2 regions of the Stenotrophomonas sp. YJH_SMC_16 genome follow, and region 1 is predicted to be linked to the other one. Evidence: predicted binding sites of a transcription regulator. Region 1 holds the regulator's gene; the other holds the start of a gene.

Region 1 (11,632 bases):
CGTCCGTGCGGACGGGCAGGGGGCGTCAGCGACCCTTCTTCTTCTTGTCCTTCGGCAGATTGCGGCCGAACTGGCGCACGGTCTGCTGGGCCAGGGCCTTGTCGTTACCCGGGAAGTAATCGCCTTCCCAGCGGGTCACGTTGTCATTGTCGAAGAACACGGTGAAGTTCTTCACCTCGGTGCGGCCCAGGCGGTTCACGCGCTGGCTGGAGGTGTAGTCCCAGCGCTGGGCGTGGAACGGGTCCGGAATGGACGGGGTGCCCAGCAGCACAGTGACCTGCTGCTTGCTCTGCCCGACCTGCAGCTTGGCCACGGCATCTTCCCGGATCAGGTTGCCCTGATAGATGGGTTGCTTGTAGATGATGCCGCACCCGGTGGTGGACAGGGCGACGGCGGCGACCAACAGGAGATTGCGCATCGGGACTGGCGGTTGGGGAAATCAAACCGATGATACACTCCCGGCGTGCCACCGCGACCCAATCCGAGGCAGCTGGCGCTAAATCGCCAATGAACGGAGACCTATGGAAACCCACGACCTGCGAAAAGTCGGCCTGAAGGTGACCCATCCACGGATGCGGATCCTGGCGCTGCTTGAACAGCGCAATGCCCAGCACCACATGACCGCCGAAGATATCTACCGCCAGCTGCTCGAGCATGGCGACGAGATCGGCCTGGCGACGGTCTACCGGGTGTTGACCCAGTTCGAGGCCGCCGGCCTCGTGCTCAAGCACAATTTCGAAGGCGGCCAGGCCGTCTACGAGCTGGACCGTGGCGGCCACCATGACCACATGGTCGACGTGGACAGCGGCAAGATCATCGAGTTCGAGAGCCACGAGATCGAGGAGCTGCAGCGCAAGATCGCTGCCGACCACGGCTACGAGCTGGAAGAGCACTCGCTGGTGCTGTACGTGCGCAAAAAGCGCAAGTAAGCCGTTCCGGCCAGCCGTAGTGCGACGAAACCCCGGGCTTGCCCGGGGTTTTTCGTTGCTTACGGTAGATCCACGCCATGCGTGGATGGCCCCATGAGCACCTCAAGATCGACCGCCTCGGCCATGGCCCGGTTGCCCGCATCGCCCGGGTGCAGGTGATCGCCGGAGTCGTAGGCGGCCGCCATCCGTGACGGATCGGCCGGGTCCCGCAGCGCGGCGTCCAGGTCGATCACCGCGTCAAAAGGGCTGTCCGTGCGCAGCCACGCATTGAGCTGCCGGCGCAGGACATCCTTGTCCGGGTGGTAGTAGTCATCCAGCGGCGTGCCGGGCAGGGCGCCGGCGAACGGTGCCAGCGTGACGCCCACGATCCGAACGCCTTGGCGGCGGGCCTGTTCGGCCAAGGCGCGATACCCCGCCTGCAGTTCGGCCAGCGTGGGCCGGGCCTGGTTGCGGGCGAACGCGGTGCCAGGCCAGCTGATGTCGTTGATGCCGATCAGCACGATCACACTGGCCACGCCGGGCTGATCCAGTGCATCGCGCTGCAAGCGGGCCAGAACCGACTCACCCATGCCGTCGCGCAGCAGCCGCCCCCCGGATATACCGGCGTTGACCACGGCGATGCCCCGCGGTGCCAGACGCGCGGCCAGGTGGTCGGTCCAGCGCTGGTCCTGGTCGAGGCTGGCGGTGGCGCCGTCGGTGATCGAGTCGCCGATCACCACCACGCTACGTGCGCTGGCGGCGGCCTCGACCTCGATGCCGGCCAGGAACAGGCGGGCAGTGGTGCTGCTGGCCGCGCTCAGGGCCTGGGCCCGGCTCTGGTCGCCGGGCGCAATCCAACTGGTCTGCCGACCCTCCCAGTGGAACGTCTGCACCGGCGTCGGCCCGGGCACGAAGACGCTGACCTGCAGCGCCTGCCGGTCATCCGTGGCCAGTGGCAGAGGATCGCTCAGCCGTTCCTGTCCGGGGCCGATCAGCACCCCGGGCTGGCCGTCGAAATTGAGCGGCTGCGGGGTGGCTCCCGCACGTGCGGCCACGCTGGCCGCCCCGATCCGCAGCGGCTGGGTGCCGTAGGCATTGCTCAGCCGCACCCGCAGCCGGGGCCCGCCCAGGCTGATGCGCGCGGTCTGGCGGAAGGTCTGGTCATGCAACGTGGCCGGGACCAGGGCCGGGAACAGAAAATCCGCGCCCCAGACCGGTTGCGGGCTGGCCTGCCAGCTGGCAACCCAGTGCGGGGCGGATGCGGCACTGGCGACACCGGACAGGGCGAGCAGGGCGGTGGCGGTGAGGTGGCTCAAGCGGTTCATCGGGCGGTCCCGGGTGGAGGGACCACCATGGTGATTCCGTGGTTATCTGTGAACTAGACTGCGCATGGATAATCATCTGTGAACTGGATTCATTGCCATGGCGCGACCTGACATCAACCGATCCGGCGAGCTGGAAGTGTTCGTGCGGGTGATCGAGACCGGTGGCTTCTCCGCCGCCGCCCGCACCCTGGACATGACGCCCTCGGCGGTGAGCAAGCTGGTGGCCCGGCTGGAACAGCGGCTGGGCACGCGCCTGCTGCAACGCTCCACCCGCCAGCTACAGCTGACCCCGGAAGGCTGCGCGTTCTATGAACGTGGCCTGCGCGTGCTGGCCGACCTGGAGGAGGCCGAACGCTGCGCCAGCGCACATGCCGAGCCGCGCGGACGGCTGCGGGTCAATTCCAACGTGCCGTTTGGCCAGCACTTCCTGTTGCCGCTGCTGCCGGCGTTCCTGGAGCGCAACCCGCAGGTGGGCGTGGACCTGACCCTCAACGACGAGGTGATCGACCTGCTGGAGCAGCGCACCGATGTGGCGGTGCGGGCCGGGCCGCTGAAGAGCTCCAGCCTGGTGGCGCGGCGGCTGGGCGCGACGCGGATGATGATCGTGGCCGCGCCGGCCTACGCGCAGCGGCATGGGCTGCCGCGCGACGCTGAGGAGCTGCAGTCGCACAATCGGCTGGACATCGGCCATGCCCGGGCGATGCAGGGCTGGCCATTGCTGCAGGACGGACGCGAGCGGATGGTGCTGCCCAGTGGCAATGCCCGCGCCAGCAACGGTGATGCACTGCGGCAGCTGGTGCTGGGTGGTCTGGGCATGGCACGGCTGGCAGCGTTCCAGGTGCAGGCCGACATCGCTGCCGGACGCCTGCTGCCGGTGCTGGAGGAAGCCAATCCCGGTGACCTGGAAGAGGTGCACGCGGTGTTCCTGGGACAGGGCGGCTACCTGCCGCTGCGGGTGCGCGCGTTCCTGGATTACCTGGTGGAGAACGTGGATCTGGAGCGGCCGTTGGGGTGATACGGGTAGTGCCGGGCGCTGGCCGGCAACCTCTCGAACATCGTCCACCGGTGTTGGGTTGCCGGCCAGCGGCCGGCACTACCGTGCGGGTGGGTTGTAGATCCACGCGATGCGTGGATAACCGTGAACAGGCCTCAGGCCTGCAGCAGCTTGCGTGCGGCGGCGCGCGCTTCCTTGCTCACTTCCACGCCGCCGAGCATGCGTGCCAGCTCTTCCTCGCGCGCCTTGCTGTCCAGCTTTTCCACTGCGCTCTGGGTCATGCCTTCCACTGGCGCCTTGCTGACCCGGTAATGCGCGTGGCCCTTGGAGGCGACCTGTGGCAGGTGGGTCACGCACAGCACCTGGCGCTTCTCGCCGAGGGCGCGCAGCTTCTGGCCGACAATGTCGGCCACGGCGCCACCGATGCCGGAGTCGACCTCGTCGAACACCATGGTCGGCACCGCATCCAGGTCCAGCGCGGCCACTTCGATGGCCAGCGAAATGCGCGACAGTTCACCGCCCGAGGCCACCTTGCGCAGGGCGCGCGGCGGCTGGCCGGCGTTGGCGGCGACCAGGAACTCCACGCGTTCGGCGCCCTGCGGGTCCGGCTTGCCGGCGTCCTGCGGTTCCAGCTCGATCAGGAACTGGCCGCCGCCCATGCCCAGCTCGGCGATGATGCCGGTGGTGGTGGCCGACAGTTCGGCAGCAGCGCTGCGACGGCTGGCGGTCAGCACTTCAGCCTGCACACGCCAGGCGGCGGCGGCCTTGTCGATCTCGCCGGCCAGGCGCTGCAGGCGTTCGTCGGCGCCGCGCAGCTGCTCCACTTCGGCGTGCATGCGCTCGCGCTGCGCGCCCAGCTCGTCCATCGGCACGCGGTGCTTGCGGGCCAGGTCGTGCAGGCGGCCGAGACGGCGCTCGTTCTCTTCGAACTGCTCCGGGTCGGCATCGAGGTCATCGTGCACCCGGTCCAGCAGCGACAGGGCTTCGTGCAGCTGGATCGAGGCGTTCTCGATCAGGCCGTCCACCTCGCCCAGGCGCGGGTCGTGTTCGATCAGGCGCGACAGCTCGTGGCGCACCTGCTGCAGCAGGTCCAGCGCGGAGCTGCCGTCATCGCCGTTGAGCTGGTTGCTGGCGGCCTGGCAGGCGCTCAGCAGGGCGCTGGCGTGGGCCTGGCGGCGATGGCTGGCACCGAGCGCCACGATCGACTCTGGCTCCAGGTCTTCGCGGTCCAGCTCGCGCAGCTGATGTTCCAGGAAGCCGATCCGGTCACTCACGTCGCCCTGTTGCGACAGCGCCAGCGATTCATCGACCAGTGCCTGCCATGCGGCCGCGGCGCGGCGCACCTGGCGGCGCTCGTTCTCGTTGCCGGCATAGGCATCCAGCAGGGCCAGCTGCGACGGGCGCGCCAGCAGGGCCTGCTGTTCGTGCTGGCCGTGGATCTCCACCAGCAACGAGGCCAGGTCGCCCAGCTGGGCCAGGGTCACCGGGCGGCCATTGATCCACGCCCGCGAACCGCCGTCTGCACGGATCACGCGGCGCAGCTGGCATTGTTCTTCGTCGTCCAGCTCGTTGTCGGCCAGCCACTGGCGCGCGGCCTGCAGCTGGTCCAGCGTGAACTCGGCCGAAAGCTCGGCGCGCGCGGCGCCGTGGCGGACCACGCCGCTGTCGGCTCGCAGGCCGGACAGGAAGCCCAGCGCGTCGACCATCAGCGACTTGCCGGCGCCGGTCTCGCCTGAAACGACGGTCATGCCTGGCCCGAACTCCAGTTCGGTGGCGCGGACGACGGCAAAATCCTTGATCGAAAGATGTCTGAGCATGGGTAAGGGGGTATCAGCAGCCGCGCAACGCTAGCACGTGGGCGAGGGAGGTCCAATGACTTGCCAAGGTGATGCGCCGCCATTATCTAGTGTCCGTGTCTCACAGGTTGATTCCATGCACGGTTCTCCCGACCAGCTTGCCCCGCGTGCGCGCCATCTGCTGCGCACGCTGATCGCGCGTTACATCCAGGACGGTGAGCCGGTCGGCTCGCAGACGTTGGCGCGCGTGGCCGGCCTGGAGGTCAGCCCGGCCACCATCCGCAACATCCTCGGCGACCTGGAGGACCTGGGGCTGCTGGCCTCGCCGCACACCTCGGCCGGGCGCGTCCCGACCGCACACGGCTACCGGGTGTTCGTCGACAGCCTGCTGCAGATGCAGCCGCCGGGCGAGGGCGAGCTGGCCCGGTTGCGTCAGGAACTGGCTGGCGGCGGCAGCACCCAGGCCCTGCTCGGCAGCGCCTCGGAGCTGCTGTCGGCCATGAGCCACTTCGTCGGCGTGGTCAGCGCGCCGCGGCGCGAGCAGTTCGCCTTCCGCCAGATCGATTTCGTGGCGCTGGACGGGCGCCGCGTACTGGCGATCCTGGTGTTCGCCGACAACGAGGTGCAGAACCGGGTCATCGAGACCCGGCAGGAGTTCGCGCCAGGCCAGCTGGAGCAGGTCGCCAACTACCTCAACGCCCATTTCGCCGGCCTGCCGATGGCCGAGATCCGCACCCGCCTGCTGCTGGAGTTGCGCGACGCCCGCTCCGAGCTGGAACAGCTGCTGGCGCACAGCATCGAGCTGGCCGAGCAGGCCCTGCAGCCAGCGGCCGACGACATGCTGGTGGCCGGCCAGACCCGCCTGATGGGGGTGCAGGACCTGTCCGACCTGGAGCGCCTGCGTGAACTGTTCGAGCTGTTCTCCAGCAAGCGCGAGATCCTGCAGCTGCTGGAGCGGACCATCCAGGCGCCGGGCGTGCGCATCTTCATCGGCGAGGAGACGGGGATGATGCCGCTGCAGGGCGTCTCGCTGGTCACCGCCCCGTACACCGCCAACGGCCAGGTGCTGGGCGTGCTGGGCGTGATCGGCCCCAAGCGGATGGCCTACGACCGCATGATCCCGCTGGTGCAGGCCACCGCCGATGTGCTCGGCGCGGCCTTTTCACCCGCCGGGCGCACTCCCGGAACATCCGACGCTTGAAACGCAGCATCCCGCCCACACTAGGGTGGGTGGAGGCGGAGAGTGACCGCCAGGGACCCAGACATGAACCACGAACAGCCAGATATCGAATCCCAGCAGAGTGCCGCTGATGCGGCTGCCGCCGCCGGCGTCAACGACGAAGTGGAGCGCCTGCGCGCCGAAGTCGAGCAGATCAAGGCCGATGCGCTGCGTGAGCGCGCCGACCTGGAGAACCAGCGCAAGCGCGTGGCCCGTGACATCGAGCAGGCCCGCAAGTTCGCCAACGAGAAGCTGCTCGGCGAGCTGCTGCCGGTGTTCGACAGCCTGGATGCCGGCCTGAAGGCCGCCGGCGACGACCCGCACCCGCTGCGCGAAGGCCTGGAGCTGACCTACAAGCAGCTGCTGAAGGTTGCCGCCGACAACGGTCTGGTCCTGCTGGACCCGACCGGCCAGCCGTTCAACCCGGAACACCACCAGGCCATCAGCCAGGTGCCGGCCCCGGGCGCGGCCCCCGGCAGCGTGGTGACCGTGTTCCAGAAGGGCTACCTGCTGAACGAGCGCCTGCTGCGGCCGGCGCTGGTGGTGGTGGCCGCCGATTGATTGACTGGGCCGGGTGATGCCCGGCCCCGGTCGAGCCAGGCCATGCCTGGCAAGGTTTTCCAGGCGCTGAACACAGCGTTCGGGAGATGGCTTGAATGTTCCACGAGCCTCCCCCACATCGTATTCATCCACCGGCCGAACGGCCGGACTGACCCCAACAAGCATCCTCAGGAGTCTCCCCCATGGGCAAGATCATTGGTATCGACCTCGGCACCACCAACTCGTGCGTGGCGATCATGGACGGCGGCAAGGCCCGCGTCATCGAGAATTCGGAAGGCGATCGCACCACCCCGTCGATCGTCGCCTACACCAAGGACGGCGAAGTCCTGGTCGGCGCCTCGGCCAAGCGCCAGGCCGTGACCAACCCGAAGAACACCTTCTACGCGGTGAAGCGCCTGATCGGCCGCAAGTTCACCGACGCCGAAGTGCAGAAGGACATCGCCCACGTCCCGTACGGCATCCTCGCCCATGACAATGGCGATGCCTGGGTGTCGACCAGCGACGGCAAGAAGATGGCCCCGCAGGAAATCTCGGCCAAGGTGCTGGAAAAGATGAAGAAGACCGCCGAGGACTTCCTCGGTGAGAAGGTCACCGAAGCGGTCATCACCGTGCCGGCCTACTTCAACGACAGCCAGCGCCAGGCGACCAAGGACGCCGGCCGCATTGCCGGTCTGGACGTCAAGCGCATCATCAACGAGCCGACCGCGGCCGCGCTGGCCTATGGCCTGGACAAGGGCGACAACAAGGATCGCAAGATCGTGGTGTACGACCTGGGCGGCGGCACCTTCGACGTCTCGGTGATCGAGATCGCGAACGTGGACGGCGAGAAGCAGTTCGAAGTGCTGGCCACCAACGGCGACACCTTCCTGGGCGGCGAAGACTTCGACAACCGCGTCATCGAGTACCTGGTTGAAGAGTTCAACAAGGACCAGGGCATCGACCTGCGCAAGGATCCGCTGGCCCTGCAGCGCCTGAAGGACGCTGCCGAGCGCGCCAAGATCGAGCTGTCCAGCGCCCAGCAGACCGAAGTGAACCTGCCGTACGTCACCGCTGACGCGTCGGGTCCGAAGCACCTGAACATCAAGCTGACCCGCGCCAAGCTGGAAGCGCTGGTGGACGACCTGATCAAGAAGTCGATCGAGCCGTGCCGCGTCGCCCTGAACGATGCCGGCCTGCGTTCGAGCGACATCAGCGAAGTGATCCTGGTCGGCGGCCAGACCCGCATGCCGAAGGTGCAGCAGGCGGTGACCGAGTTCTTCGGCAAGGAACCGCGCAAGGACGTCAACCCCGACGAGGCCGTGGCACTGGGTGCGGCGATCCAGGGCGGCGTGCTGGGTGGCGACGTCAAGGACGTGCTGCTGCTGGACGTGACCCCGCTGTCGCTGGGCATCGAAACCATGGGCGGCGTGTTCACCAAGATCATCGAGAAGAACACCACCATCCCGACCAAGGCCTCGCAGGTGTTCTCCACCGCCGAGGACAACCAGTCGGCCGTGACCGTGCACGTGCTGCAGGGTGAGCGCGAACAGGCCCGCTTCAACAAGTCGCTGGCCAAGTTCGACCTGTCCGGCATCGAGCCGGCGCCGCGTGGCCTGCCGCAGGTGGAAGTGTCCTTCGACATCGACGCCAACGGCATCCTGCACGTGTCGGCCAAGGACAAGAAGACCAACAAGGAACAGAAGGTCGAGATCAAGGCCGGTTCGGGTCTGTCCGAGGAAGAGATCGCACGCATGGTCGCCGACGCGGAAGCCAACCGCGAAGAAGACAAGAAGTTCCAGGAACTGGTGCAGGCCCGCAACCAGGCCGACGCCCTGATCCACGGCACCCGCAGCGCGATCACCGAGCACGGCAGCAAGGTCGGTGGCGAAGTGATCGGCAAGGTCGAGGCGGCCCTGGCCGATCTGGAAACCGCGATGAAGGGTGACGACAAGGCACAGATCGAAGCCAAGTCGAAGGCGCTGGAAGAAGCTGGCCAGTCGCTGTTCGCTGCCGCTTCGGCCGACCAGGGCGGTGCTGCCCCGGGTGCCGACGCCGGCAACGCAGGCAAGGCGCAGGATGACGTGGTCGACGCCGAGTTCACCGAAGTCAAGGACGACAAGAAGTCCTGATCCGGACCGACACGGGACGCTGGCCATCAGCGTCCCGTTGTCGCATCAGGGTCCTGACCGCCCACCGGCGTGTCGGGGCGCCCGACGCAAGAGCGGACCTGGTTCCGCTCTTCCGCTTTGACGAATCCCGACTTTCCGGAACCCGATTCACGATATGAGCAAGCGCGATTACTACGAAGTGCTGGGCGTTGCCCGCACCGCCACCGACGACGAGCTGAAGAAGGCTTACCGCCGCTGCGCGATGAAGTTCCACCCGGACCGCAACCCGGGCGATACGGCGGCCGAAGCCTCCTTCAAGGAGTGCAAGGAAGCCTACGAAGTACTGTCCGACGGCAACAAGCGCCGCATGTATGACAGCCACGGCCACGCCGCGTTCGAGCACGGCATGGGCGGCGGTGGTCCGGGCGGCCCGGACATGAACGATATCTTCGGCGATATCTTCGGCAACATCTTTGGTGGCGGCGGTGGTCCGCGCCAGGCCCGTCGCGGCGCCGACATCGGCTACGTGATGGAGCTGGACCTGGAAGAAGCCGTGCGCGGCGTCGAGCGCCGCATCGAGATTCCGACCCTGGCCGAGTGCGGCGACTGCGATGGCAGTGGCTCCGAAGACGGCAAGGTCGAGACCTGCAACGTCTGCCATGGCCGTGGCCAGGTGCGCATCCAGCGCGGCATCTTCGCCATGCAGCAGGCCTGCCACAACTGCGGCGGCCGTGGCCAGATCATCGCCAAGCCCTGCAAGACCTGCCATGGCAACGGCCGTGTCGAGGAAGACAAGGTGCTGTCGGTGAAGGTGCCGGCCGGCGTCGACACCGGCGACCGCATCCGCCTGCAGGGCGAGGGCGAAGCCGGCCCGGTCGGTACGCCGCCGGGTGATCTGTACGTGGAAGTGCGCGTGCGTGAGCATGCGATCTTCCAGCGCGATGGCGACGACCTGCACTGCGAAGTGCCGATCCGCATCTCGCAGGCCGCACTGGGCGACACTGTGCGCGTGGCCACGTTGGGCGGTGAGGCGGAGATCCGCATCCCGGCCGAGACCCAGACCGGCAAGCTGTTCCGCCTGCGTGGCAAGGGCGTACGTTCGGTGCGCAGCCGCAGCGAGGGCGACCTGTACTGCCGTGTGGTGGTGGAGACCCCGGTCAACCTCACCAACGAGCAGCGCAAGCTGCTGGAGCAGTTCGAAGCCACCTTCGTCGGTGAGGAAGCGCGCAAGCATTCGCCGAAGTCGGCCACCTTCATCGATGGCGTGAAGGGCTTCTGGGACCGGATGACGTCCTGAGTTTTCAACGGAAGCGTTGAACGGTAGCGCCGGGCGATGCCCGGCGTTTTCGTGTCCGAGGGTCTTACAATGCGCGACATGATCCTGCACCTGCATTTCGGACCGCGCATGGCACCTCGCGCCATTCTGTGCGGGGCGTTGACTGCAGCCTTGTCCTTCATCGGCACGGTATCGGCCGAAGAGTGCCGCCTGGACGCGCCCTTGTCCGGCCCGCAGGCAGCGCCGACATCAGCTCCGGGCACGCAATGGACCTACTCCGGCGGAGCGGGTTTCCCGGCGACGCCAATGCTGCTGAAGGTAGCCCAGAACGGTCAGCGTGAACTGGAGATCGCGGAGGGAACTCTACGGCGTGAATGGATCGATACGTACGCCGACGTCAATCCGCTGCGCAAGGGCGACAAAGTGCTGCTGCGCTTCCCGCTCAAGGTGGGTGACCAGTGGCAGGACAGGTTCGAGGAGCCCGGAGAGTTCAACGCGCGTTCCGGCCGTTATCGTTACGACTACGAAGAACAGGGCCAGAGCCGGGTAACGGCCATCGAAACCGTGCGCACTGCACTGGGAGATATCAGCGCCTATCGCATCGAGCGTGAAGCGCGCTGGCGGAAGTCCAATGCGCGCGCAGTTGCCGGAGCGGACAGGCCCAATGCAGGTGATGGCGTGGTCGAGGGCCTGGAGCGAAGCATCAGCTGGTACGCACCCGACGTTGGGCGGGTCGTACTGCGGCGTCGTGTCAGCGGCAATCCGGCGTTTGCCGCGTACTTCTCTGCAGAGGACGACACCGACAATCTGAGCATTACCGAGCTGGTCGGATTCCACCAGCCCGGAGGTTGCCGGATCGAGGGTGTGCCGGTGCAGGCACGCGTGGCAGGACAGGTTTTCCCGTTGCACTATCCGCTGGTGGACAGTGATACATGGGAATTTCGTCTGATGCGCGATCCACATGTGCCCGCGGATCGTTAGCATCAACGAAAAAACGCCGCCGGTGTCTGCCCCAGCTGCCGCTTGAACATGCTGGTGAACGCGCTTGGGCTGTCGTAACCCATCGCCAGCGCGACATCGATGACCTTGTCGCCGACCGCCAGCCGTTCCATCGCGGCCAGCAGCCGCGCCTGTTGTCGCCACTGGCCGAACGTCATGCCCAGTTCGCTGGCGAAATGGCGCTGGATGGTTTTCACGTCCACCTGCAGCGCCTGCGCCCAATCCTGCAGCGTGGCGTCGTCGCCGGGATGCTTCTGGATGTGCTGGCAGATCCGCTGCAGGCGCGGGTCGGTGGGGGAGGGCAGGTGCAGCGGCAGCACGTCCATGCGGTGCAGCTCGTCCAGCAGCAGGCGCACCACGCGGCCGTCGCGGCTGTCGTCCACATGCGCGGTCTCGATCAGGCTGGCGGCCAGCAGCAGCTCGCGCAGCAGCGGCGCCACCTGTACCGCGAACGCTTCGTCCGGCAG
Region 2 (11,632 bases), on a different contig from region 1:
GCAGAAGAAGCGTGAGAGCCTGCTCAACCGCTTCCAGAAGGGCCAGCTGGAAATCCTGGTGGCCACCGACGTGGCTGCGCGCGGCCTGCACATCGACGGCATCAAGTACGTCTACAACTACGACCTGCCGTTCGATGCCGAAGACTACGTGCACCGCATCGGTCGTACCGCGCGCCTGGGTGAAGAGGGAGACGCGATCAGCTTCGCCTGTGAGCGCTATGCAATGGGCCTGCCGGACATCGAGGCCTATATCGAGCAGAAGATTCCGTCCGAGCCGGTGACCAAGGAACTGTTGACCCCGCTGCCGCGCCCGGAACGCCCGGCCCCCGCAGCAGGCGAGGAAGGCGAGGACAACGAAAGCGTCGGCCAGATCTTCCGCGAAGCGCGCGAAGCCCGCGCCGCCGAGGAAGAGCGTCGGGGCGGTGGCCGTAGTGGCGGCCGTTCAGGCGGTGGTGGCCGTGGTGGTCGCGACGGTGAGCGCAGCGGCGAGCGCCGTTCGCGTGGCCCGCGCAAGCCGCGCGTGGAGGGCGAACAGGGCGCTGCCGCCCCGGCCGCCGGTGCCGAAGGCGCCGTTGCCCAGGCCCCGCGTCCGCCGCGCCCGCCGCGCGCCGAAGGCGCACCGGAAGGTGCGGTGGACGGCGAGCACAAGCCGCGCAAGCGCCGTCGTCGTCGCCACGGCCGTCCGGTCGAAGGTGCCGAGGGCGTGCAGAGCGCTGCCGGCAATGGCGCCAGCCCGGTCACCCCGGTGCAGGTGGTGGCCAAGCCGGTGCGTACCGCCGCTGATACCGGTGATTCGTTCCTGACCCGCATTGGCCGCAAGATCCGCCGGATGCTGTCGGGCAACTAAGCCGCCGGTGGTGGGTGCGGACCTTGGTCCGCACTGAGCCGAGCATGGGCTCGGCTCTACAGCCCCCATGCCGCCCTGTAGAGCCGAGCCTACGCTCGGCTGCTCCCGCGGCTATCACCAATCGCGCCACCATCTCCACGCCGTCGCGCCGGTCCTGCATAATCGGGGCATGAGTGTCCTGCGCTTCGACAATGTCAGCAAACAGTACGCCGGTGGCCACGAGGCACTGACCGATGTCAGCTTCGAGGTCGCGCCGGGCGAGATGCTGTTCGTCACCGGCCATTCCGGTGCGGGCAAAAGCACCCTGCTCAAGTTGATCCACCTGGACGAGCGGCCCAGCCGCGGTGCGGTGGTGTTCGACGAGCGCAACCTGCTGAAGGTGCGCGGCGGCGACATTCCGCGCCATCGGCGTGCGGTCGGCGCGGTCTACCAGGACCATCGGCTGCTGATGGACCGCTCGATCGCCGAGAACGTGGCGCTGCCGCTGATCCTGCGCGGCACCCGTCGTGGCGACATCGGCAAGCGCGTGCGTTCGGTGCTGGAGCGGATGGGCCTGGGCCATCGCGAGAAGGCACTGCCGTCGCAGCTGTCGGCCGGCGAGCAGCAGCGCGTCGGCATCGCCCGCGCCATCGTCGGCGAACCCAAGCTGCTGGTGGCCGACGAGCCGACCGGCAACCTCGACCCGACCCTGGCGGCGGAGATCATGGCCCTGTTCGCCGAGCTGCCCTCGCGTGGCACCAGCGTGCTGGTGGTCAGCCACGACCTGCCGCTGCTGCGCCGCATGCGCAAGCGCGTGCTGATCCTCGACCATGGCCGGCTGGTGGATGACATCTCGCCGCAGGACCTGGCGGAGTAACGCATGGCGAAGAACGAAAACAGCGAAGCCGCCGCCCCCTCGCGCGTGGGCGTCTGGTTCCAGCACCACGCGCACAGCGTGGTGTTCAGCCTCGGCCGTGCCTTCCGCAAGCCGTGGGCGACCCTGCTGACGGTGATGGTCATGGCGCTGGCGCTGGCCCTGCCGCTGGGCCTGTCGATCGCGCTGGACAACCTCAAGCAGTTCGCCGGCAGCGTGCAGCAGTCGCGCGACATCAACGTGTTCCTGAAGGGCAACGTCGATGGCCCCGGCGCGCTGCGCCTGGCTGGCCAGCTGCGCGACCGCGATGACGTGGCCGAAGTGAACGTGCGCACGCCCGAGCAGGGCCTGCAGGAACTGCGCGACGCCGGCCTCGGCGAGGCGATTGACGCACTCAACGACAACCCGCTGCCGTCGCTGCTGGTGATCACCCCGGGCCAGGGCAAGGACGACGCACGCCTGGCGCGCGCGCTGGAAAGCCTGCCCGAGGCCGACCTGGTGCAGCACGATGCACTGTGGCGCCAGCGTCTGGATGCCTGGCTGGCGTTCGGCGCACGGCTGGTGCAGGTGCTGTCGGTACTGCTCGGCGTGGGCGCCGCGCTGGTGGTCGGCAACACCGTGCGCCTGGATATCCAGGCGCGTCGCGAAGAGATCGGCGTGCTGCAGCTGCTCGGCGCCAGTGATGGCTTCATTCGCCGCCCGTTCCTGTACCTGGGCGCGTGGTATGGACTGGGTGCCGGCGCGGTGGCGCTGGCCCTGATTGCTGCGGCCGGCGCCGCCCTGCGCGTGCCGCTGGCCGAACTCTCGCGCAGCTACGGCAGCCCGTTCGTGCTGCATGGCCTGGACCTGCTGCATGGCAGCCTGGTCCTGCTCGGCACGCTGCTGCTGGGTTGGCTGGGCGCGTGGCTGGTGACCGGCCATTTCCTGCGCCAGACCCGCCCGACCGACACCTGAGACCGGCATGCAACCGCAAGCGCTGAAGCACCTTGAAGGGCCCGCGACGCGGGTGATGGTGGTCGACGGGTCGAAGCTGGTCCGCAAGCTGATCGCCGACGTCCTGCAGCGTGACCTGCCTGGCGTGGAGGTGATCGGCTGCGACAGCATCGAAGACGCGCAGCAGGCGCTGGCGCAGGGCCCGGTCGACCTGGTGACGACCTCGCTGACCCTGCGCGATGGCGACGGCCTGGCGCTGGCGCGGATGGTGCGCGAAGCGGCGGGCCAGGCCTATGTGCCGGTGATCGTGGTCTCCGGCGATGCCCAGCAACACCTGGAGCAGCGCCGCTTCACCGAGTACGTCACCGACTATTTCGACAAGGCGCTGGGCCACGAGGCACTGGCGACCTTCGTCCGTGGCTATGTGCAGCCGCAGACCATTCCCGGCGCCACCATCCTCTATATCGAGGACAGCCGCGTGGTGGCCGAGGCCACCAAGCGCATGCTCGAGCGCCAGCAGTTGAACGTGCTGCACGTGGTCAGCGCCGAAGAGGCGTTCACCCTGCTCACCGCCGAGTCGCTGGGCCGCAGCCGCCATCGCATCGACTTGGTGCTGACCGACGTCACCCTGAAGGGCGAGCTGAGCGGCCGCGACGTGGTGCAGCGCGTGCGCGTGGACTTCGGTTACGGCAAGCGCCGCCTGCCGGTGCTGGTGATGACCGGCGATGGCAATCCGCACAACCAGACCGGGCTGCTGCAGTCCGGCGCCAACGACCTGGTGCTCAAGCCGATTGAAGAACGGCTGCTGGTCACCAAGGTACTGTTCCAGCTGCGCCTGGCCCGATTGAACGATGGACCCCTGATTCGATGATGGACGAAGTAGCCGGCACCCCGACGATCCAGCTGGAACCGAGCTGGAAGCAGCATGTCGGCGATTACCTGATGCAGCCGCAGATGCGCGAGCTGTCCGCCTTCCTGCGCCAGCGCAAGGCCGCTGGTGCGGCAGTGTTCCCGCCTGGCCCGCAGATCTTTGCTGCGTTCGACGCCACGCCGTTCGAGCAGGTAAAGGTGGTCATCCTCGGCCAGGACCCGTACCACGGCCGAGGCCAGGCCCATGGCCTGAGCTTCTCGGTGCAGCCGGGCGTACCGGTGCCGCCGTCGCTGCTGAACATCTACAAGGAGATCGAGAGCGATCTGGGTATCCCGCGTCCGGACCACGGCTGCCTGATTCCGTGGGCGCAGCGCGGCGTGCTGTTGCTCAACGCCGTGTTGACGGTGGAAGAGGGCAAGGCCGGCGCGCACCAGGGGCGAGGCTGGGAAGGCTTCACCGACCACGTGGTGGATGTGCTCAACCGCGAACGCGACGGTCTGGTGTTCATGCTCTGGGGCGCGTACGCGCAGAAGAAGGGCAAGGTCATCGATACCCGTCGCCATCGCGTGCTTAAGTCGCCGCACCCGTCGCCGTTGTCGGCCCACCGTGGATTCCTGGGGTGCCGCCATTTCTCGATGGCCAACGAGTACCTGCAGCGCCGCGGCCAGGCTCCGATCGACTGGTCGCTGCCACCGCGTTCGGCGCTCTGAGCGGCGGTGCCGGTCCGGGGCTGAACGCCGGGCAACGTTTCCGGCCCTGAATGGGCGTCCGGGACGGCCTGTTCAGCTCCGCTTGACCGGAATCGGCCGGTTTCCGGCAAGTAATTGCTTGAATTCCAAGGGATTGTGAATCCCGAAAAGCGCGCTCGCCACTGTCATCAAATCGCGCTACGGTAGGGCTCTGTTTGGGACCAGTGTTGCATCAATAGGATGCTGGAACTTTTTCCTCCTTTAGCAGTCCAAATCCCGGACTGCTAAGATGGGTGCCTATGAGCCAGAACACCTCTACTGCCCTTGTGGCAAACAATCTCCCGATTCCCAGTGCGCTCGGTTCGCTGGACGCCTACATCGGTGCCGTGCACCAGATCCCGGTGCTGTCGGTCGATGACGAACAGGACCTGGCCCGTCGCTTCCGCGACGGCAACGATCTGGACGCCGCCCGCGAGCTGGTGCATTCGCATCTGCGCTTCGTGGTGCACGTGGCCCGCGGCTACAACGGCTACGGTCTTGCACTGGGCGACCTGATCCAGGAAGGCAACATCGGCCTGATGAAGGCGGTCAAGCGCTTCGACCCGGACATGGGCGTGCGCCTGGTGTCCTTCGCCGTGCACTGGATCCGTGCCGAGATGCACGAGTTCATCCTGAAGAACTGGCGCATCGTCAAGGTCGCTACCACCAAGGCGCAGCGCAAGCTGTTCTTCAACCTGCGCAAATCGAAGACGCGCCTGGGCTGGATGAACGCGGCGGAAGTCAGCGCAGTGGCCAAGGACCTGAACGTGTCCGAGCGTGAGGTCATGGAAATGGAATCGCGCCTGTCCGGTCGCGATATCGGTTTCGATGCGCCCACCGACGAGGACAACGAACATGCGCCGCCGTCGCCGGCCGCGTTCCTGGTTGCCAACGACGAAGATCCGTCGATGGCCTATGAGCGTGCCGACAGCGAAGACAACCAGATGCAGCTGCTGCGCGAAGGCCTGGCCGAGCTGGATGCCCGTTCGCGCGACATCATCCGCCGCCGCTGGCTGGATGCCGACAGCAAGGTGACGCTGCAGGAGCTGGCCGACGAGTACGGCGTGTCGGCCGAGCGTATCCGCCAGGTGGAAGCGAACGCGCTGAAGAAGATGAAGGCGCTGTTCACCGCGTAAGGCATAGATCTTTGGTTCGGTTCCTGTTTCCGGCCCCCGTTCTGATGAAAAGCCCCGGCGTTGGTCGGGGCTTTTCGTTTGACCGGCATGGCTGTTGGTAATGCGGGCCGCTGATCGGCTGCTTCAGTAGTACCAGCCCATGGCGGGCAGTCATGCGCTTCCGATAGCCGTTCAATCCCTCGAGAGGTTTATAGCCAAGGGCCTGGTCCAATTCAGAATGGTCCCTCTGGCCTCAGTCCTGGAGTTGGACTCCGATGACTGCCTTCCTGTGCTATGAATGCCAAGCCTTGCTTCAAGGCTCCTTCATGGATTGGAATGATGCGCAGGTTCGGGGGAACTGCAGGCGGTGTGTCGACCCGCCTCGGGGGATTTGAAGATCGAACTCGCAAGCTGGGTGCCATAGGCGTCTGGCTGTGCTGCGTGCTGCTAATGGGCCTTGGCCTGTCACCATCCGCAATCGCCCAGACAACGATCACATACATTCACACTGATGCCCTCGGCTCGGTTGTGGCGGAAAGCGATGCCAACGGCAACGTCATCAAGCGATATGACTACGAGCCCTACGGGGCCGTGGTAGGCGGTCAGGTCACGGATGGACCTGGGTACGCCGGACATGTGAGCGACTCGGCTACAGGGCTGAGCTACATGCAACAGCGCTACATGGATCCACAATTGGGCGTGTTTCTGTCGGTAGACCCAGTCACCGCTCACCAAATGCCAGTTGAGCAGTTCAATCGGTATCGGTACGCGAACGGGAATCCGTACAGGTTCGTCGATGCGGATGGAAGGCAGGCCGCAGAGCGATTCGTTGAGCAGCATCGGAGAGATATTGCTGCCGGAAATGGCGCCGTATACGAGCCGATGAGACCGGCCGCAATCGCCGTTACAGCGGCAATGGCTGCCCCAGTGCTGATCGAAGCTGGCATGGTTGCGATGGCCAATCCAAGTGTCGTATCGGCAGCTACCAGTATCGCTGCTGATATCGCAGGAGTTACAGGTGCCGGTGGAGCAGGTGTTGCGGCATCCAAAGCTCTGAGTGCAGAAGGTCGGGCACTTTTGAATTCCCGGCCTGTTGGAAGTGCACTCAAAGCGGACGCTGGGCACAATTCAGCGACCTTTATGCGAGAGACCGCTGCAGAAGCAGGTGTTCATACTCCATTGACAGGAGGCGACGGCGTGGTTCGCACTCTGACTCAGCTACCCGGTGAACTCAATGGAAAGGCTGGTCGGTTTGAATACATAGTCGACAAGGCTGGCGACTTGACCCATCAAAGATTTGTGGAAGGTGGCAGCATGAACGGAATACCAAACAAGAAGTGAGTGTCTACATGAGAACGTATGACTGTATTCAACCCTATGGGCCCTGGAGTCAGACCGAGGTGGCGTGGGCACTGGGGCGCCATCTGATTGACTTTGAGGTTGCGAAGCACTGCGCGTCGGAGCAGAAGGGACTGGAAGAGAAGTTCAATCTGAACTCCTTGATTGAAAGACTTGAAGGGGCTTTTCCCGATGAGCGTAATAGCGTAGCTGCGCAGTTGGCGGCATTCGACAAGAACTCAAACGAGGATGAGATTTTCAGAAGATGGCTGGTTGCATTTCTCGCGGACGCTTACGCTAAGCGCGATGAGATTGCTGATCCGCTCGGAGAGGTTGAGAGGATCTACGCTGATTTTGATTACCCGGAGTCTCTGGAGAGCTTTGTCAGGTACATGCCAGCTTCTGATGGGTATGATCCGGCTGCGCACTCACATGAGCAGAATGTTGCGCGGCTCTTCGAGAACTGGAAGCGTTATCTTGACTCGGCGAAGTAGCAGATTCACTCAGCGTAATTTCCTTCGCTTGACGTGCGTCGCTTCTTCCCGAAGCGCACCGTCCCGGCTTCCATGCCGAGGACGGTGAAGACTCCCAGAATCCGTGATCTGGTTCCATGCAGGAAGCTGTGTAGTGGATCTACCAGGTCTCACCCCTCGCGTGCGATCGCGCGCCAGCCGATGTCGGTGCGATGGAACTCATTGGCCCAGCTCACCTTCGCCACGCCTGCATAGGCGTTCGCCTGAGCGTCGCGCACGCTGCCACCCAGTGCAGCCACGCACAGCACGCGGCCGCCGGCGCTGAGCACCTGGCCCTGCGCGTCCAGCGTCGTGCCTGCATGGAACACCTTGGCCGTTGCCGGCACCTCATCCAGGCCGGAGATCACGTCACCGGTGATGGGCGCTTCCGGATATGGCTTGGCCGCCAGCACCACGCCCAGTGACGGGCGCGGATCCCACTGCGCGTCGACCTGGTCCAGGCGACCATCGATCGCCGCTTCCACCAGCTCCACCAGGTCCGACTGCAGGCGCAGCATCACCGGCTGGGTTTCCGGGTCGCCGAAACGTACGTTGAACTCGATCACCTTCGGCGCGCCGCTGGCATCGATCATCAGGCCTGCGTAGAGGAAACCGGTGAACGGGATACCGTCGGCGATCATGCCCTGCACGGTCGGGTTCACCACCTCGCGCATCACGCGTGCATGCACCTCCGGCGTCACTACCGGCGCGGGCGAATAGGCGCCCATGCCACCGGTGTTCGGGCCGGTGTCGCCGTCGCCGACGCGCTTGTGGTCCTGCGAGGTGGCCATCGGCAGCGCATGCACGCCGTCCACCATCGAAATGAAGCTGGCTTCCTCACCATCGAGGAACTCTTCGATCACCACGCGCGCACCGGCATCGCCGAACGCGTTGCCCGACAGCATGTCACGCACGGCATCTTCGGCTTCGGCCAGGGTCATCGCCACGATCACGCCCTTGCCGGCAGCCAGACCATCGGCCTTGACCACGATCGGCGCGCCCTTCTCGCGGATGTAGGCCAGGGCGGCATCCACCTCGGTGTGCACGGCATAGAACGCGGTGGGGATGTTGTGGCGGGCCAGGAAGTCCTTGGCGTAGGCCTTGCTGCCTTCCAGCTGCGCGGCGGCGGCAGTCGGCCCGAAGATGCGCAGGCCGGCGGCGCGGAAGCGGTCGACCACGCCGGCCACCAGCGGTACTTCCGGGCCGACCACGGTCAGCGCCACGCCTTCGGCCTGGGCCAGCGCCAGCAGGCCGTCGATGTCGGTCACTTTCACCGCCACGTTGCGGCACTTGTCTTCGCTGGCGGTGCCGGCGTTGCCGGGCGCCACGATCACTTCGGTGACACGGGAGGACTGGGCCAGCTTCCATGCCAGGGCGTGTTCGCGGCCGCCAGAGCCGATGACAAGTACGTTCATCACGAGATTCCAGATTGCGTGGGAAGGGAAGATCGATATCCCCGGCGGCGCGCGTGGCTCACTCGCAGCCTTCGCGTCGCAGTGATTCGGGGAAGGAATAGGCCCAGGTCTTCGGGTCCAGGGTAAAGCGGTGTTCCTGCCGGACCTGCTTGCCACCACAGGTGGTGCCGGTTTCCTCGATCAGCAGCGGCCAGATGCGCGCGCTGCGATCGCTGTCGTCGAAACGCAGGGCGAAATCGATGCTGAAGCGACGGGTACGGCAGTCCTCGACAGTCTCCGGGTCGCTGCTGGCCCCCATGTTGTCGCACTCGTACTGGGCGTCATTGTCGATATGGCTGCGCACGCTGCCACTGGACACCAGGCCGTTCGGGCCTGGCAGGATCAGCGACTGCGAGAGCAGCGAGAAGCCCTGCCCGAACCAGCCGTCCTCGACGCGGAAACCATAGAAGTCGCTGCCCGCGCGGATGATGCTGGCGGTGCCGGGTTGGCCGCCGCTGCCAAAGCGTTCGCCAGTCAGTTCACTGGTCACGTCGAAGCCCTCGCCCTTCGGATGCAGCACGAAGAAGTCGATCATGCCTGCGTCGATGTGCGCGCCTTCGGACAAAGCACCGCAGACCGCCAGCAACTGCTGCCAGCTGTCACCGCTCACCACCGGTTGCTCGGCGCAGACGTGCCAGTCCATCGGGCGGGTTTCGCCGTCGTCGTTCCAGCTGCCGTGCCATTCACCGGAGAGCCTGGCGTTCTTGCCGTAGCGCTGGACCAGGAAGGCCTGCAGTCGCGCGGTGCGGCTCACGTGCGCCGTCGGCTCGGCAGGGGCCGACGTGGCGGCCTGCGGCGACGACGCAGGCACCGGGGCGGCCGCAGGCTTGCAGCCGGCCAGCGCGGCCGCGCCTGCGAGGGCGAGCAAGGCCAGCGATTTCAGTGAGACTGCGGACATCCGTGTCGCTCCAGTATCAGTGGCGGAAGTGGCGCACGCCGGTGAACACCATGGCCAGGCCGTGTTCGTCGGCGGCGGCGATCACTTCGGCATCGCGCATCGAACCGCCCGGCTGGATGACCGCCTTGATGCCGGCGGCAGCAGCGGCATCGATGCCGTCGCGGAACGGGAAGAACGCATCGGAAGCCATCACCGAACCCTCGACCACCAGGTTTGCATCGGCGGCCTTGATGCCGGCGATGCGCGCCGAGTACACGCGGCTCATCTGGCCGGCGCCGACACCGATGGTGCGGTTGTCCTTGGCGTAGACGATCGCGTTGGACTTCACGAACTTGGCCACCTTCCAGGCGAACAGCAGGTCGGTGAACTGCTTGTCGGTCGGTGCCAGCTTGCTGACCACCTTCAGTTCGTCGCGGGTCATGCCGCGGTTGTCCGAGGACTGCAGCAGGAGGCCCGAGCCGACGCGCTTGCTGTCGAAGTTGTTCAGGCCGTCGCCGTGCGGGATGCGCAGCACGCGCACGTTGGCCTTCTTCTGCGCGTATTCCAGCGCGGCCGGCTCGTAATCCGGGGCGATCAGCACTTCCACGAACTGGCGGTCCAGGATGACCTTGGCGGTGGCAGCGTCCAGCGGCGTGTTGAAGGCGATGATGCCGCCGAAGGCGCTGGTCGGGTCGGTGGCGTAGGCCAGCTCGTAGGCATCGCCGTTGCCGGCACCGACGGCCACGCCGCACGGGTTGGCGTGCTTGACGATGACGCAGGCCGGCGCGTCGAACTGGCGCACGCACTCCCACGCCGCATCGGCATCGGCCAGGTTGTTGTAACTCAGTTCCTTGCCCTGCAGCTGCTGGAACGTGGCCAGGGTGCCCGGCACCGGGTACAGGTCGCGGTAGAACGCGCCGCTCTGGTGCGGGTTCTCGCCGTAGCGCAGGTCCATCACCTTCACGAAGGTGGAGTTCATCTGCGCCGGGTACTCGGCACGGGCCGGCACGGCGGCGTCGGTGGCGGTGACCGCCGACAGGTAGTTGCTGATCGCCGCGTCGTACTGGGCGACGCGGTTGAACGCGGCCACCGAGAACGCGAAGCGGGTGGCGGCCGACAGCTGGCCGTCGTTGGCCGCCAGCGAGGCCAGCAGTTCGGCGTACTGCGACGGATCGGTGGCCACCGCCACGCGGGCGAAGTTCTTGGCCGCCGAGCGCAGCATGGCCGGGCCGCCGATGTCGATGTTCTCGACCGCGTCGGCCAGGGTGCAGTCGGCCTTGGCGGTGACCGATTCGAACGGATACAGGTTCAGCACCAGCAGGTCGATGGCGCCGATGCCATGCTCGGCCATCACCGCATCATCCAGGCCCGAACGGCCCAGCAGGCCACCGTGCACCATCGGGTGCAGGGTCTTGACGCGGCCGTCCATCATTTCCGGGAAACCGGTGACCTCGGCCACGTCCTTCACGGCCAGGCCCGCATCGCGGATCGCCTTGGCGGTGCCGCCGGTGGACAGCAGCTCCACGCCGCGTGCCGCCAGCGCAGTGGCCAGCTCGACCAGACCGGTCTTGTCGGAAACGGAGAGGAGGGCCCGGCGGACGGGCAACAGATCAGCAGTCATGGGACAGAATCGGCAGCGGAGCGGGGCCGATATTGTAGGCGGTGGGGGCCCGTGGCGGGCGCCGGAAGGGGTAATTTGCCGCGGCAATCGGCGTAAGGCCGGGTCGGGCACACCGATCCGGCCCGATCCGGAGTCTGGGCTGCGGACCAGAGCCGGGTTGTCGGAATCTGCCAACGATGGGGTAGGCTGTGCCCGCACTGCCAAGGATCAGCGGGTACGGATCATGTCGATCTATGCATTGAAGGGACGTTTCCAGGACCTGTTGCGTCCAGCCGTACGCGGTCTGTTCCGCATGGGGATCACTGCCAATACGGTGACCGTGGCCGCTGCCGTGGTCTCGCTGCTGGTGGCCGCGGCCGTGTGGTGCTGCGCGCCTGCCCAGCCTCTGCTGTATCTGCTGCTGCCGTTGTGGATGCTGCTGCGCATGGCGCTCAACGCGGTGGACGGCATGCTGGCGCGCGAATTCGGCCAGCAATCGCGGCT

Evidence for each region. The regulator HrcA, encoded in region 1, represses chaperone genes, less so after heat shock. The targets are predictions, from matches to a motif close to TTNGCACTCNNNNNNNNNGAGTGCNAA.
Region 2: rpoH (RNA polymerase sigma factor RpoH) is a predicted target of HrcA. The motif match lies at 4,455-4,481, and genes of this name have one in related genera.

Annotation. Positions count from the first base shown of each region.
Region 1 covers NZ_JCAFRH010000003.1:71,681-83,312, reverse strand. The annotation lists gene AC5P6E_RS07890 (outer membrane protein assembly factor BamE) at 26-418, opposite strand; gene fur (ferric iron uptake transcriptional regulator) at 522-929, shown strand; gene AC5P6E_RS07880 (SGNH/GDSL hydrolase family protein) at 989-2,233, opposite strand; gene AC5P6E_RS07875 (LysR family transcriptional regulator) at 2,331-3,248, shown strand; gene recN (DNA repair protein RecN) at 3,383-5,044, opposite strand; gene hrcA (heat-inducible transcriptional repressor HrcA) at 5,160-6,224, shown strand; gene grpE (nucleotide exchange factor GrpE) at 6,288-6,803, shown strand; gene dnaK (molecular chaperone DnaK) at 6,986-8,911, shown strand; gene dnaJ (molecular chaperone DnaJ) at 9,066-10,187, shown strand; gene AC5P6E_RS07845 (hypothetical protein) at 10,257-11,147, shown strand; gene AC5P6E_RS07840 (helix-turn-helix domain-containing protein) at 11,150-11,632, opposite strand, start outside.
Region 2 covers NZ_JCAFRH010000001.1:651,861-663,492, reverse strand. The annotation lists gene rhlB (ATP-dependent RNA helicase RhlB) at 1-847, shown strand, start outside; gene ftsE (cell division ATP-binding protein FtsE) at 1,017-1,703, shown strand; gene ftsX (permease-like cell division protein FtsX) at 1,707-2,654, shown strand; gene AC5P6E_RS02960 (response regulator) at 2,662-3,504, shown strand; gene ung (uracil-DNA glycosylase) at 3,501-4,214, shown strand; gene rpoH (RNA polymerase sigma factor RpoH) at 4,493-5,368, shown strand; gene AC5P6E_RS02945 (RHS repeat domain-containing protein) at 5,717-6,688, shown strand; gene AC5P6E_RS02940 (DUF2247 family protein) at 6,697-7,179, shown strand; gene purD (phosphoribosylamine--glycine ligase) at 7,329-8,612, opposite strand; gene AC5P6E_RS02930 (hypothetical protein) at 8,671-9,549, opposite strand; gene purH (bifunctional phosphoribosylaminoimidazolecarboxamide formyltransferase/IMP cyclohydrolase) at 9,566-11,149, opposite strand; gene AC5P6E_RS02920 (CDP-alcohol phosphatidyltransferase family protein) at 11,373-11,632, shown strand, end outside.